3 regions of the Paenarthrobacter sp. 10L412 genome follow, and region 1 is predicted to be linked to each of the others. Evidence: predicted binding sites of a transcription regulator. Region 1 holds the regulator's gene; each other region holds the start of a gene.

Region 1 (4,924 bases):
GCGATCCGAAATCTTCTACCGCTAGTAGAACTCAAAGTTTTCTCAAAATGTTCCGTGGAGTTGGAATAAAAGATGCATATGCATGTTTATACTAGACACGAAGCTCGGTTGACGTTTCAAGTAAACGCATCAACCAATCGACCGGGCAAGCAAGCGGTACCTTCCACTACATACAGGAGCAACATCATGATGACCCTTCCCGCCAACGTCACCACCGGCATCTGGACCCTCGACGCTTCCCACAGCGAGATCGGCTTCACCGTCCGCCACGCAGGCATCAGCAAGGTCCGCGGCGTCTTCAAGGACGCCGACGCCACCCTCGAAGTTGGCGAGACGCTGACCGACTCGAAGGTCAACGCCACTATCCGGACGGCCAGCTTTGACTCCGGCGACGTCAACCGCGACGGCCACGTCAAGGGCGAGGACTTCTTCGATGTGGAGAAGTACCCGGAGATCACCTTCGTATCCCGCCACGTCAAGGCAAACGGCGACGGCTTCGATCTTGTGGGCGATCTCACCATCAAGGGAGTCACCAAGGAAGTTTCCATCGAAACCGAATTCAACGGCGTCGCAGTGGATCCCTTCGGCAACACCCGTGCAGGCGTCTCCGGCGAAACCACCATCAGCCGCAAGGACTTCGGCCTGACCTGGAACGCCGTGCTTGAGGCCGGCGGCGTCCTTGTCAGCGACAAGGTTGTCATCAACCTGGAACTCGCGTTCATCGCACCAGCAGCTGCATAACTCCACGGCAGCTTGCACGGGAGTTTGTACGACAGTCCCGAGTAAACGGCGCCCCATCACAGTTCCGCTGTGGGGGCGCCGTTTCGCATGCTCAGAAGTCACCCTGCGATTATTCGGCAAACAGCCTGTAGTTAGCTGCGAAGTAGCTCCGAATTTCCTATGCATCCTTCAACCTGCGGTCTAAAGTGATGCCATGAGTAACCCAGATGAAGCACCAGAGCCTCAGCAGCCCGGCGCCCAGCCTCAGCAGCCCGGCAACGTTCCTCCTGCGGGTTACCAACCGCCGCAGGGCTACCAACCACCCCAGGGCTACCAGCCGCCGTCGCAACCTGGCCAGTATTCGCAACAGGGCCAGCCGGCACAACCCGCGCAGCCAGGACAGCCAGGTGGTTTCCACTTCGAGATGCCCACCGATGGACCCCGAAACTTCAATGACGTCCTTCCGCAAGGTGGTTTCTCGGGCCTCTTCAAGACCATGGGCCTGCCCACCGAGCTCAAGGTGTCCTACTTCATTTGGGTCATCTCGGGACTCCTGGGCCTCCTCTTTGGCCTCATCGGGCTTTTCGCCATCATCGCAGCGTTCGCTTTCATGCCGGGAGTTGCCGCACTCCTCCTTGTTCTCCTGATCATCAGCCTGGCTGTTGCGGCCGCCCAGATAGTCCTCGCCATGAAGATGAAGGAAGGCAAGGAATGGGCACGCCTTGCCCTCACTGTCCTCGCCGCGGTTTCGCTGTTGCTCGCCATCTTTGGCTCCATCAACGCCGGCGGACCCGGTGCGGGCCTGGGTGGCAACTGGTTTGGTTTCCTGGTCAGCGCAGTGGCCGTTGTGCTGATGTGGTTGCCGAACTCGCAGCTGTGGTTCAAGGCAGTAAAGGGCGCCGTCTAACCCGACTGAAGTATCGCCGTCGGGCTCTCATCCAAGCCGCCCTGACAGGTGCACGAGGCCGTGGTGGTCCATCGGACCACCACGGCCTTCATCATGAAGGCGTACGCCATGGTGATGATTTCGTCGGAAGCAGGAAATTCCTGCGTGTGATCATCCGCAGCACCGGACCCCGGAGGTACGGTGGAAGCAGAACCAGGCTGGGGGCAGGGTCTTTTTGCTGATCCCGGCAGCCGTACCAGCAGTCGAACACAAGCAAAGGAATGCCATGAGCAACCCTCCATACCCGCCGTCCAACGCGGGGGACGCCAATCCGGGCGACGCCAACACCGGTGATGCCAACAAGGGCGACGCCAACAAGCCTGAGCAGCCGGGCCAGCCATCCACGCCCCAGTATGGCCAGCAGACACCGCAGTATGGTCAGCAGACTCCCCAATATGGTCAGCAGCCGAGCGCTCCACAGTACGGTCAGCAGTCCCCGGCCGCTCCGCAGTACGGTCAGCCCCCGGCTCCCCAGTATGGCCAGCAAACCCCGCAGTATGGCCAGCAGACTCCCCAATATGGTCAGCAGTCGCCCCAGTTTGGCCAGCAGTCGCCGTACGGCCAGCAGCCATCTCCCTACGGTCAGCAGGCTCCGCAATATGGCCAGGACACCAACTGGCCCAGCCAGCAGCCCGGACCCACCACAGTTCCGCAGCTGGTCAACATCTCCTTCTGGATGATCATCGCAGCGGGCATCCTGTCCGCCATCAGCTCGCTGATCCTGGCCACCACCGGTTCGGATGCCTTCATCAACTCGATGATCCAGCAGGCCGCACAGCAGGGCACTGAATTCCCCGAAGGCTCCCTGGAAGGCATGCGTGGCGGTATTGTCGTTGCCGCAATCATTGGGGCCATCGTGTCCCTTGGCCTCTACGCATTGGTTGCATTCCCGGTCCGCAAGGGCAAGAACTGGGCCAGGATCCTGGGCACCGTCTTCGCGGCGATCTCTGTCCTTGGCCTCGCCGGACTGTTCCAGTTCGGTGCCACGTACGGCGTCCTGCAGCTCTTGGTGATCCTGCTGGGAGTTGCCGCAATCGTCCTGCTGTACCTGCCGGCGTCGGCTCCGTACTTCCGCAAGCCGCAGCCGTTCGGTAACCCTTACCAGAACCCTTACGGCCGCTAAGCCACCAAGCTCTTTGTAGTCACGTCAGCGGGCGCGGACCCGGTAAGGCTAGACAGCCTGACCCGGTGTTTGCGCCCGTTGTGCGTGGTACGCCAGGATCTGCAGCTCGGTGGCCATGTCCACCTTGCGGAGGTTCACGTGCGGCGGAACCTGCAGGAGAACCGGAGCAAAACTCAGGATGCTCCGGATTCCGGCAGCGATGACGCGATCACAGACTGCCTGCGCCACTGTGGCGGGCAAAGCCAGCACCACCATGTTGGTGTGGGTGCGCTCCAGGACACGTTCAAGTTCTGCTGAATCGCTGACCCGCAACCAACCCACCTCATTGCCGATCACCATGGGGTCTGCGTCGAAAATAGCCACGACGTCGAAGCCCCGCGACTCGAAGCCGCCGTACCGCGCCAGCGCCTTGCCGAGGTTACCGGCACCGACAATTGCGACCTTCCAGTCGTGCGTCAAGCCAAGGGCTGCGGCAATGTGACGGCTCAGGTACTGGACTTCATAGCCCACCCCGCGGGTCCCGTACGAGCCAACATAGGAGAGGTCCTTGCGAAGCGTGGAGGAACTGACGCCTGAAGCCTCGGCCAACGCGTCCGATGACACACGTTCCACGCCTTCTGCCAGGAGCGAGTTGAGCGCGCGCAAATAGAGGGTCATCCGGGCCACAGCCGCGGGCGGGATCTGCTTGGCGGCAGGTTCGTTGTCCCCGCTTGTTGCCCCCGGGGACGGTTCCAGCGCAGTCACGGTTTTCTCCATTGCGTCGCTTGTTGTTCCACTCTATGGCCCTTGGCCGGACTCAACAAAAGCCGGTACTTCCGGGTAACAAAGACCCTTGATCCTTAGCCTTCAAGGACTCTTTTCAGAGTACGGGTCAAGCGCTGCTCGTCGATCTTCCAAAAATCGCGCTGGACCCCATCCACCAGCACCACTGGAATTTCCTCCGCGTAACGCTCCTGCAGTTCGGCGTTACCGTCGATTGCCTGCTCGGTCCACTGGACGCCCAGTGCCGAGGTAACGCGCTCGACGGCGGCACGCGCCTCCGTGCACAGGTGGCAGTCAGCTTTGGTGAGGAGAACGACGTCGGGAATAGCCATGACACAACGGTAACCGCCCCAACCCTCTCTCACATCCAACCCCCAAACCCCCAACGCTCTCTCACATCCCGCAGGGCAGCCCCCACCGTGCGCCCTCAACGCCGGGGCCCGGCGATTGACTAGACTCAAGGCATGCCCGACGAGAAGAACGCCGCTGTGGTCGCCGACGCCAAGGTGCCACAGCACACCGGCGAAGCCGCTTTCTTCGACGTCGACAACACTTTGATGAAGGGCGCCAGCCTCTTCCATGTGGCCCGCAAGATGTACGAACGCAAGGCATTCACTCTGTCCCAGGCAGCTGGATTCGCGTGGAAGCAGTTCAAGTTTGTGATGCGGGGCGAGAACATGGACGACGTCCATGCCGTGCGGGACTCGGCCCTGACGTTGGCCGCCGGGATCACCGTGGAGGACATCAAAGCCCTGGGCGAAGAAGTTTATGACGAAATGATCGAGTCCCGGATCTGGCCTGGAACCAAGGCGCTCGCCGAGCAACACCTCCGTGTCGGCCGGAGGGTCTGGCTGGTGACGGCAACCCCAATTGAGGTTGCCACTGTCATTTCCACAAGGCTGGGCCTGACGGGCGCGCTGGGAACCGTGGGCGAGGTCCATGACGGAATGTATACCGGCAAGCTTGTGGGTGACATCCTGCACGGGCCGGCCAAGGCTATCGCTGTCCAACTCATAGCTGACCAAGAAGGCTTGGACTTGGACCACTGCTGGGCTTACAGCGACTCCGCCAATGACATCCCGCTGCTCACTATGGTGGGTCACCCCGTGGTGATCAACCCCGACTCCAAGCTGCGCCGGCATGCCCGCGACAACAACTGGCCCGTCTACGATTTCCGATCCGGACGCCGTGCAGCAACCCTGGGGCTGAAGGCGGCAACCGTGGGCGGTGCCATCTACGGGCTGTGGCGTGGATTCTCAAAGTTCCGCAGCCCCCGCTAGCCCTTCCTCTCTCACATCCGAACGCATTTCCACCGTTCCTCGTTACCTTTTTCGTAGCCCGTTTCCTGGTGCAGGATGTGGGTGTGCTGGCCT
Region 2 (4,924 bases), on a different contig from region 1:
GCCTCGCTGAGGGGCGCAACTTGTTGGGTGCTCATCAATGAACCTTCCTGGACGGCGCCTGCGATGGCAGCCGTGTCTTGCATGAGTTCGTTCTGTCCATGAAGCTCTTGCTCATGGCGTCCTTGCGCATGGCTCTTCGTCGACTAAGAAAGGTCCTCCATGGGTGAAGAGGACATAATCCAAACTATTGGTGATGCACGGCACAGCCAACGCCCGAGGCGATTTCCTAACACTTCCTTAGGTTTCGAGGCCCTAAACGCCCTGAACGCCCTCAACGCCCTGAACGCCCTGACGCACGACGGCGGTGTGCGGCATTGTTTTGATCCCACCGTTGCGCTGTGGTCCCTCCGGATGCCTCTCACATCCTGTGACCGCTTTCGGCGGACGCTCTCTCACATCCTGACCGCTTTCGGCGGATGCTCTGTCACGTCCTGTTTCCCTGCTGCGGACAAGAGCGGATCGCGGGGTTACTGTTCAGACATGGCGACTTTTCCTCAGCCATCCCCGGGCCCTCGGCTGACGTTGAGGAGGATATTCGGCAACCTGCCCCTTCCTCCGGGCCAAGTGACCGGAGTGACCATGATGGTCCTTCTCGGAAGGGCTAGCCCTTGGTCGTTGCCGGGGTCCGACGCGCTTCACAGGATGGTGGGTTCTGGTCTGCTGGCGATTGGCGGTGGGCTGAATGCCTGGGCCTTGGCTGAACGAGACCGCCGCTCGACGGGCACTTTCGATTTGGAGAGGCCTGGGGAGCTCGTAACAAGCGGCCCTTATGCAGTGACCCGCCATCCTATGTACGTGGGGTGGTGGCTCATCCATTTGGGCGTGGGGACACTCGCCGGTTCATCATGGGTGCTCGTGACTTTGCCGATCGGAATGCTCGTGGACCACAGGGGTGTACTGCGCGAAGAGGCTGCGCTGTTGGAGGTCTTTGGGCGACCCTATGCGGAATACGCGAAAAGGGTTCGCCGCTACCTAGGCACAAGATCACGGCGCCGATGATCCCTCGCGCGCTGCGGGATGTGAGAGAACGTTGCCCGGAAGGCGTCGGGATGTGAGAGAACGTTCTGGGGAGGCGGTAATTATGTGAGAGAAGGTGTGTCGTTTATGCGGACGATTTTCCAAATGGAGAGGCGCGCGATTCCGGCTGCGACGGCAATGCTCAACGGAAAGGCCCATGCTGTTGGACTCCAAAAACCTCCGAAGGGGACACACATTAGTGCCGCGGTCGTGAAGAATGCTGCGACGTGAATCCATTGGTTTCGGATGCGTCGCAGCGCCAAGCCCAAGAGTGAGCCCACCGCGGCACCGATTGCCCAAGCTGGTGGGGCACTGAAGACGAACAAAACGACGCCCCATGCTGGGTTTGATAGGGCAAAGAGGATGCCGAACACCAGGTGTGAGATCAAGATGCCTATCACCAGGGCCTTCCAGCCCAAAACCACTCGATCCTTTGGCCCGTAGGTCCAGACTTCCGAAGGGGCGGTCAGACTCATCACTTGCCCCTTGCGATCGCGTTGAGTGCACCGGCCAGAGCTGGATATGTGAAGGTGAATCCTGCATCGACTAACTTCCGGGGTTCGACCCACCGGCTCTTCAACACCAGTTCCGTCTGTGTCCGGATGAGGAGCGCTCCGGCTTCGAGCAGCCAAGCTGGCGTCGGGATGCCAAACGGGACACCCATACTTTGCCGAACCAGCGACATCAGTTCGCGGTTATCCACGGCATACGGCGTTGCTGCGTTTACTGGGCCCGTGAGTGCGGGCTGCCCGTGGACAAACACCACGGCGCGGAACAGATCCTCCACATGGATCCAGCTGAACTTCTGCGTGCCCGGCCCCATATGCCCACCCAAACCAAGCCGGGCCAGATTCCGCAGGGGAGTCATCACGCCGCCGCCCGGACCGAGGACGATCGCAATGCGAAGCGGGACCTTTCGAGTGCCCGGAACATTGGCAGCAGCCAACTCGTCCTCCCACGCACGGGCCACGTCTACAGAGAACCCGCGCCCCAGCTCACCCGATGCTTCAGATTGTGAGCGGTCCTCTGCGTGCCGATAGATGGTGCCAGTGCTGGCGTTGATCCATGTCCCAGGCGGGTCGGCGCATCGAGCAACGGCACGGGCCAGGACACGAGTTGTCAAAACCCGGGAGTCCACGATCTCCTGGCGGTTCCGGTCGTTGTAGCGGCAATTCACAGATCGTCCGGCGAGGTTCACCAGCAGTTCGGCGCCGTTCAGCACCTTGGCGATGGCGCCGTCGTCGTTCCATAGAGCATCAGTTGAAGCATCCCGCCCGACCGTCCGAACCTGCCAACCCTCATTAACAAAGCGATGCTTGAAGTAACTGCCAATGAAGCCGGTAGCGCCCGCAAGGACCACTGTGTGCGGCATTACGAGCCTTCCTTCACGCTGCGGACGAGTCCCAGAGCGTCGTCAAATACCTTGCTGACGCCGGGAATCTTCGCGAGCGACAACCCCCGCGCTACCAGGGGCGCGGCGCCGTCGATCAGTTTCCGCGTGCGCCGTTGGCCCTCGGATTTGTCGTAAACCCAGAAAAGTGCGACACCCATATATGCAAGCCACAGCAGCTCCGGTAGATCTTCGCGCAGCTTTTTGGCGACGGCGGGGGAGGAACCGTCGACGGCGGACCGGAAGATCGCCAGCGAAGCCTCGCGGGCGGCGGTGGACGCCTCGCCGAATGGGTTGACTGGCGACGTCGGCCGGATCGCAGTCGCGATGAAATCTGAGCCGAACTGGTGATACGGCGCCATGACGTCGACGCCGGTGTGCAGTACGGCTTTCAGTCGACCTGCGAGATCGTGGACGTCCCTGAGGGCTCGTGCCGCAACCTCCGCATGCTCGTTCTGGACTTGGATGTACAGTTCCTGGACGAGTTCATCTTTGGAGGCGAAGTAGTAGTAGGCATTGCCGACGGAAACTCCCGCCTCCTGTGCGATGGCACGCATGGTGGTCTTCTCGAAGCCGATTTCGCGGAACATTTTCAGTGCGACGTCGGCTACAAGCTGCCGGGTCTGTTCGCTTTTTGCTGCCATGGCGCTACTCCTCTAACCAGGTTTTGAACGCGTTCAATAACGAGTATACCCCCGAATTTGAACACGTTCAGAAACGGTCGCCGAAGAGTTGGTTGGATGTGAGAGTTCGTCCGCCGAAACCCCGTTGGATGTGAGAGAACATCCGCCGGAAACGGGTCTGGATGTGAGAGAGCGTTGGTGGGTGGGACAATAAAGCTGGTGTTGGGCCGAGCCCCCACCAACCACAGTGCTAATACAGCCGGGCGCCTGAAACAGCGCCCGTGCGAACCACTACGAAATGGATGACCCATGCCCTCGCCTTCCGGCTCCAGCACCTTGAGCAAGCCTGCACCCCGCTTCGCCTCGATCGGATCCCCGTACTTTGGCATCATGCTCGCCATCATGGCCGTGGTGCTGATCCTGTCCAATATCGGCGCATCCAAGGGCGTCGTGCTTGGTCCGATCATCACCGATGGCGGATTCTTCCTGTTCCCGCTCGCCTACATCCTGGGCGACGTCATGAGTGAGGTGTACGGCTTCAAGGTGGCGCGCAAGGCCATCATTACCTCGTTCGCTCTCTCAGTCTTCGCTTCTCTCTGCTACTGGGTGATCATCGTGCTGCCCGGTTTCACGGACGAGTATGGAACCGCCAAGCAGGCAGCTATCGAAGGCGCACTTGGCCCCGTCCCGCAGATCGTGCTCGCTTCACTCCTGGCCTTCCTCGCCGGTCAGACCATCAACTCCTGGATCCTGGTGAAAATGAAGGAGCGCACGGGCGAGAAGACCTTGTGGGCACGGCTCATGGGTTCATCCGTAGTGGGCGAATTCGTGGACACCCTGATCTTCTGCAGCATCGCGGCCTCGGTCATTGGCATCACCGACTTCGGCATGTTCGCCAACTATGTCCTGGTGGGCTTTGTCTACAAGACGGCCGTGGAGTTCCTGTTCGTGCCGATCACCGTATTGGTGGTTGGCTACATCAAGAAGCGCGAGCCGAGCTACGGGCCGGTCGCGGCCTAGGTTTGCCGAGATCGCCGGAGCCGCGCCAGTTCGTTGGAAGTTTCCAGACGTCCACGCACGTTTCCGGCGATCTCGATGCTACGAGTAGTACCGGCCCAGCGTCTCCGCCTTGAACTCGAAGAAATCCCCGGACTCGATGGCCAACCGTGCATCGTCCACCATCTTCACCACGAAGCGCTCGTTGTGGATGGAGATCAGCGTTGCCGAGAGCATTTCCTTGGCCTTGTACAGGTGGTGGATGTACGCGCGCGAATAGTTTCCACAGGTGTAGCAGTCGCAGCCATCCTGCAGCGGTCCGAAATCGGCCTTATAGCGGGCACCGGACAGGTTGAACCGACCGGACGGGGTATAGAACGCGGAGTTCCGTGCCACGCGGGTGGGTGAGACGCAGTCGAACGTGTCGGCCCCGTTCTCGATTGCCGTGAAGATGTCGTCCGGCTCGGAAATGCCCAGCAGGTGCCGCGGCTTGTTTTCAGGAAGTTCCTCATTGCACCACCGCACGATGGTGCCCAGGTTCTCCTTTTCCAAAGCACCGCCGATCCCGTACCCGTCAAAAGGCATGGCTCCAAGGTCCTGACATGCCTTTCGGCGCAGATCCTCGTACTGCGCGCCCTGGATCACCCCGAACAGCGCCTGGTACGGCTTCCCCACCCGGGCGGAAGTCAAACGGGCATGCTCTTCCAAGCACCTCAAAGCCCAGAACCGGGTCCGCTCCAGCGATTCCTCTTGGTAGGCCCGGGAGTTCTGCAACGTGGTCAGCTCGTCGAACGCGAACATGATGTCAGCGCCGATCTGATGCTGGACCTGCATGGAGATCTCGGGGGAGAAGCGGTGCCTGTCCCCGTTGAGGTGCGACTTGAACCACACGCCGTCA
Region 3 (4,924 bases), on a different contig from region 1:
GTGGCGGCGTCGCCTGCGCCCTTCTTCACATTCTCGGGCCCATCAGCGGCAATCAGGTTCAACGGATCATTTGCCAGCCTTTGGCGTTGCTGGACGGTTAATTGCTTGGCACCCTTCTGCCATGCGTCGGCCAGGGCAACAATGTGGTCAATCTGAACATCAGCGCTGGTGTCCTGGCCCCGACGGAAGGTCACGTGGGCGCCCGTGTAGGGTTCCTGAAACTCTCCAATGGCAACCTTGCATGAGGAACCGTTGGTGAACTCCACTGACGACAGGTCCCTGCGCAGGATGTCGTTCCTGGTATCGCACCCGTTTCGATCGGCATCCAGCCACGCCTGGCCGAATGCGGTTCGCTCATAGTCTTCCTGGGATGCCCGTCCCTTAACTTCCAGCTGTGCCAGTGCCGCGCTTGCCTTCTCCGCGGGAACGGCTTCGATGCCGGTAATGGGTTTCATCCAAGCCGGATTAAATACCGGCGCATCACTGGGACCGGAGACCCATGGCTCGGCCGCGTTGAACTGGCCCGTGGTGAAGAACCAAGACAGTCCTGCCACCAGGGTTGCGGCCACTAATCCTAGAATGGCCCAGGCTTGGCGGGATCGTCTGCGCGCGCGTTTGTAGGCAGACCAGGTGATACTCAAGGGGCTCCGTCCAGTCGGGGTGGGTGGTGTCCTTCGAGCGTAGGACACGCCACCGACAGTCAGAGCCGATATCCACAGTGTGTAGGAGAAGTCACACTGCAGTGACGGGGAACTTCCCCGGGTTACTGCTCACGCATAACGCGTTGGAGGTCTTCAGCAGCCACCTCCAGCAGCGTACGCAATTGCTGGACGCGTTCGTCGCTGACGTCCCCGGCGGCGTTTGCTGCCATGGCCTGGTCCAGCAGTTTCTGTGCCTGCTTGTGGTTGGCCCGTGCTACATCCAGCGCGTGTTCCAGCGTTGTCTCGTGTTCCAAAGTCGATTCATTTTCCATGAACCCATTTTGGTCAGGTTTCCCGGCTGATACCAGTAACACAGCCGGGAAACCCGTGAATACTTCCCGGCTTAGGCGTTGGCTGCCTCAAGGACTGCAATAGGCGCCACGATGTCGCGGGCGGGGAAGGACGGCGGGTTGACGCCGGCCATTTCCTCCATGACGCGGACCACCTGGCAGGAGTAGCCGAATTCGTTGTCGTACCAAACGTAGAGCACGAGGTTCTTGTCGTTGGAAATAGTGGCCAGACCGTCGACGATGCCTGCGCGGCGGGAACCAACGAAGTCGGTGGAGACAACGTCCGGCGAGTCGATGTAGTCGATCTGCTTGCGCAACGGCGAGTGCAGCGACATTTCGCGGAGGTAGTCGTTGACCTCATCGCGTGTGGTGCCGTTCGCAAGGTTGAGGTTCAGGATCGCCATCGACACATCCGGGGTAGGTACGCGGATCGCGTTACCGGTGAGCTTGCCCTGAAGTTCCGGAAGCGCCTTGGCAACAGCCTTGGCTGCGCCTGTCTCCGTGATAACCATGTTCAGCGCTGCCGAACGGCCGCGGCGGTCTCCCTTGTGGAAGTTGTCGATGAGGTTTTGGTCGTTCGTGAACGAGTGCACCGTTTCAACATGGCCGTGGATGATACCGAATTTATCGTTGATGGCCTTCAGTACCGGAGTAATGGCGTTGGTTGTGCACGACGCAGCCGTGACGATCTTGTCGTCATCGGAGATGTCGGACTGGTTGATTCCGTGGACGATGTTCTTCAGATCGCCCTTGCCCGGAGCCGTCAGCAGGACGCGCGAAACGCCCTTGCTCTGCAGGTGCTGGGACAGGCCCTCCGCATCGCGCCAACGTCCGGTGTTGTCCACTACCAGGGCATCCTTGATGCCGTAGGCGGTGTAGTCCACGGTGGCGGGGTTGTCGGAGTAGATGACCTGGACCTGAACGCCGTTGGCGGTGATGGTGTTGGCTTCTTCGTCCACGCGGATGGTTCCTTCAAAGGAACCGTGTACGGAGTCGCGGCGCAGGAGGCTGGCACGCTTGACGAGGTCGTTCTCGGCGCCCTTGCGGACAACGATGGCACGCAGCCGCAGGCCATGCCCGCCACCGGCCTTTTCAATCAGGATGCGGGCAAGGAGGCGGCCGATGCGGCCAAAGCCGTACAGCACGACGTCGGTGCTGGTGCGGTCATCAGCGCCACGCTTTCCGACGATTTCGGCGAGCTCTGCCCGCAGGAACTCATCCAAGGAGGTGCCGTGGCCCTCGACGCGGAACTTCTCCGTGAGGCGGGCAATGTCGATTGCAGCCGCACCGAGTTCCAGCTCAGCAAGAGCGTTCAACAGGGGTGCGGTTTCTTCGAGCAGCAGCTCGGTGTTGCTCATCCGGCGCGCAAAGCGGTGGGCCTTCAGGATGTTCATGGTCGACTTGTTGATCAGGCTCCGGCCGTGGATGCTCGTGACCACGTTGTTTTCCCGGTACAACCGGCCGATCACCGGAATCATGGCCTCGGCGAGAGCCTCCCGGCCCATCCACTTATCAAGACAAGAATCTGACGTCTGGCTCACAGAACTACCTTCCTTGGGTCAACCACATACGTCCTCGTATGCAGATGGCGGCCGCCCGGAGTAATCCTGCGGCACGGGCACTGGCCGGGCTTCGGTCCACCCACAGCGCCTTGAACGATTGCAAAGAAAAGACCGCCGGCTGCGAACGCAGTCCCGGCGGCAGAACATCTACGTTCATAACAAGTCTAAGGCGGAAGGGCGCCCTCTTGGGTGCCGGGGGGCGTGAAATCACTCACATGGCAGTCACAATGGACGTCATATGCCCGGGACCTCAGTGGCAAATGTGGATGGGTTGACCGATACGCCGGGTTCTGTCATCCTTTGCCGTTGCCGGCAAAGGAGTGGCGGCCATCCATCTACGAACGCCGTTGCCGACGCCCTCCAGCAGCCTACCCGGACACTCGGGCGAGCAGCCCTCAAACGTGTCCTGTCTGGCCTTGCTCCGGGTGGGGTTTACCTAGCCTCCCCGGTCACCCAGGGAGCTGGTGGTCTCTTACACCACCGTTTCACCCTTACCTGCCGCGTGCTGATGCAAGCACCACCACGCGCAGGCGGTCTGTTTTCTGTGGCACTGGCCTGCGGGTTACCCCGAGTGGGCGTTACCCACCACCCTGCTCTGCGGAGCCCGGACGTTCCTCGAGCCACTTCCGTGACGCGCGACCGCCTGGTCAACCCATCCGCCGTACAGTCTACCGGCGTCGAGGGTTGCCTCGGTCCCCGGTAATATCGTCTGGTGCTGATTCTGCTGCCGCCTTCCGAAGGCAAGACCCCCGCCGTCAAAGGTCCCGCCGTCGAATGGGAGTCGCTCAGCTTTCCGGAGCTCAACCCGTACCGGGCCAAGGTCCTGGAATCGTTGGGCACCGTCAGCGCGCACGAGGACGCCCTGGCATTGCTTGGCGTCGGCGCCTCGCTGAAGGACGACGTCGAACGTAATACCCGGCTGCACGCAGAACCGGCGGCGCCGGCCCACCAGGTGTACTCCGGAGTCCTGTATGACGCGCTCGGCTTCAATTCCATGACGCCGGCCCAACGACGCAAGGCAACCGAATCGATTTTGGTGGTTTCGGCACTGTGGGGTGCCATCGGTTTTGGTGACCATGTGCCGGCTTACCGGCTGTCCATGGGAACGGCACTGCCCGACGTCGGACGCCTCGCCTCCTTCTGGAAGCCGAACCTGAATGAGGCCCTCGCGAAACGGGCTGAAGGAGAATTGCTGGTTGATTGCCGTTCCAGCACGTATGCAGCGGCGTGGGCTCCCCCAGCAGCGCAGACCGTCACAGTGAATGTTTTCAACGAGGCAAACGGCAAACGCACGGTGGTCAGCCACTTCGCCAAACACACGCGGGGTGAGTTTGCCAGGCATCTGGTGACCAGGCGCGGGAAGGCGCCCGCATCACCTGATCAACTGCTGAAAGCGGCCAAAGAGATCTGGCGGGCGGAACTCGTCCCCGGCACGGCCCGCAAGCCACACGCCCTTAACATCATTCTGGGCAGCTAGGTCAGTTCCACTCGGCCGAACGGACCAGGATGCATCCGGAGTCTGGGCAAAAAACGATGTCGTCGTCAGCCGCAGCTTTGACTTCAGCGAGGTCGCCGGGGCTGAGCATCATCCCTGAACCTTCCGATTTACCGTGGAAGAGCCTGGCGGCGCCGACACCGCGCCTGGCAATCGTCTTCTCATAGACTGCAAGCATTCCGGCGTCCAGGGCCTCCGCGAAAGCGGCACGTTGCCCGCGGACCACGGTTTCCTCGGCCGCGATCTCAGCAATCGCTTCATCCAATTCGGCGCGAATGCCGGCAAATGAACCCTGGATGTCATCCACGATTGCCTGTTGCGCGGCCTGGCGTTCCCGCAGGGCGTCCAAACGCTCCAGGATTTCAAGCTCAACGTCCTCCAGGTCGGAGCGGCGCTTGTTAAGGGATGCGATGTCACTCTGAAGCGCCACCAGGTCCTTGGAGAGACCGGTTCCGCTGTTGAGCCTGGCTTCGTCACGTTCGATGCGGGAGGCGACCTGCTCCACGTCCGCTTCGGAACGACGCAGTTCAGCTTCGGCGTCGTGCAGTGCCATCTTGGCAGCGCCAAGTTCACCATTGGCTACGTTCAGTGCATCCTGCAGGTCAGCTATCCGCGGATCCGTTTCCAGCACCTTCCGGCGGCCGGCCAACGATTTGAGCTTGGCATCCAGTCCCTGCAGTTCAAGCAATTTCAGTTGTTCTGCCGGTGCTGCTTTCGCCACGCTTACCTCCGCTTGTATCGCTTCCGGGCCTGGGGATCAGTTCCGGCTGGACGGCCCATGTTCATTGGGATCGTCCGTATCTTCTAGACTCTAGTCCCCGCCGGGAGTGAGTATGAAGTCCCAGGGATCGCTGTTGGTGCTGCTCACGCGGATCT

Evidence for each region. The regulator Rex, encoded in region 1, represses fermentation and respiration genes when NADH is low (regulators of the CRP and FNR family bind a similar motif). The targets are predictions, from matches to a motif close to CTTGTGAANNNNTTCACAAG.
Region 2: a site for Rex is predicted at 3,106-3,125, ahead of AC1DD7_RS07395 (queuosine precursor transporter). Genes of this name have one in related genera too.
Region 3: a site for Rex is predicted at 2,752-2,771, ahead of AC1DD7_RS20040 (glyceraldehyde-3-phosphate dehydrogenase). Genes of this name have one in related genera too.

Annotation. Positions count from the first base shown of each region.
Region 1 is NZ_JBFTJT010000025.1:92-5,015, reverse strand. It holds gene AC1DD7_RS23515 (YceI family protein) at 190-741, shown strand; gene AC1DD7_RS23510 (hypothetical protein) at 935-1,627, shown strand; gene AC1DD7_RS23505 (hypothetical protein) at 1,893-2,789, shown strand; gene AC1DD7_RS23500 (redox-sensing transcriptional repressor Rex) at 2,838-3,545, opposite strand; gene AC1DD7_RS23495 (glutaredoxin family protein) at 3,629-3,883, opposite strand; gene AC1DD7_RS23490 (HAD family hydrolase) at 4,016-4,831, shown strand.
Region 2 is NZ_JBFTJT010000005.1:159,162-164,085, reverse strand. It holds gene AC1DD7_RS07420 (MFS transporter) at 1-35, opposite strand, end outside; gene AC1DD7_RS07415 (methyltransferase family protein) at 160-999, shown strand; gene AC1DD7_RS07410 (hypothetical protein) at 1,080-1,493, opposite strand; gene AC1DD7_RS07405 (TIGR01777 family oxidoreductase) at 1,493-2,389, opposite strand; gene AC1DD7_RS07400 (TetR/AcrR family transcriptional regulator) at 2,389-3,051, opposite strand; gene AC1DD7_RS07395 (queuosine precursor transporter) at 3,340-4,050, shown strand; gene tgt (tRNA guanosine(34) transglycosylase Tgt) at 4,129-4,924, opposite strand, start outside.
Region 3 is NZ_JBFTJT010000016.1:16,046-20,969, reverse strand. It holds gene AC1DD7_RS20050 (HNH endonuclease family protein) at 1-641, opposite strand, end outside; gene AC1DD7_RS20045 (hypothetical protein) at 764-973, opposite strand; gene AC1DD7_RS20040 (glyceraldehyde-3-phosphate dehydrogenase) at 1,045-2,532, opposite strand; RNA gene rnpB (RNase P RNA component class A) at 2,817-3,208, opposite strand; gene AC1DD7_RS20030 (YaaA family protein) at 3,266-4,030, shown strand; gene AC1DD7_RS20025 (zinc ribbon domain-containing protein) at 4,032-4,769, opposite strand; gene AC1DD7_RS20020 (Nif3-like dinuclear metal center hexameric protein) at 4,860-4,924, opposite strand, start outside.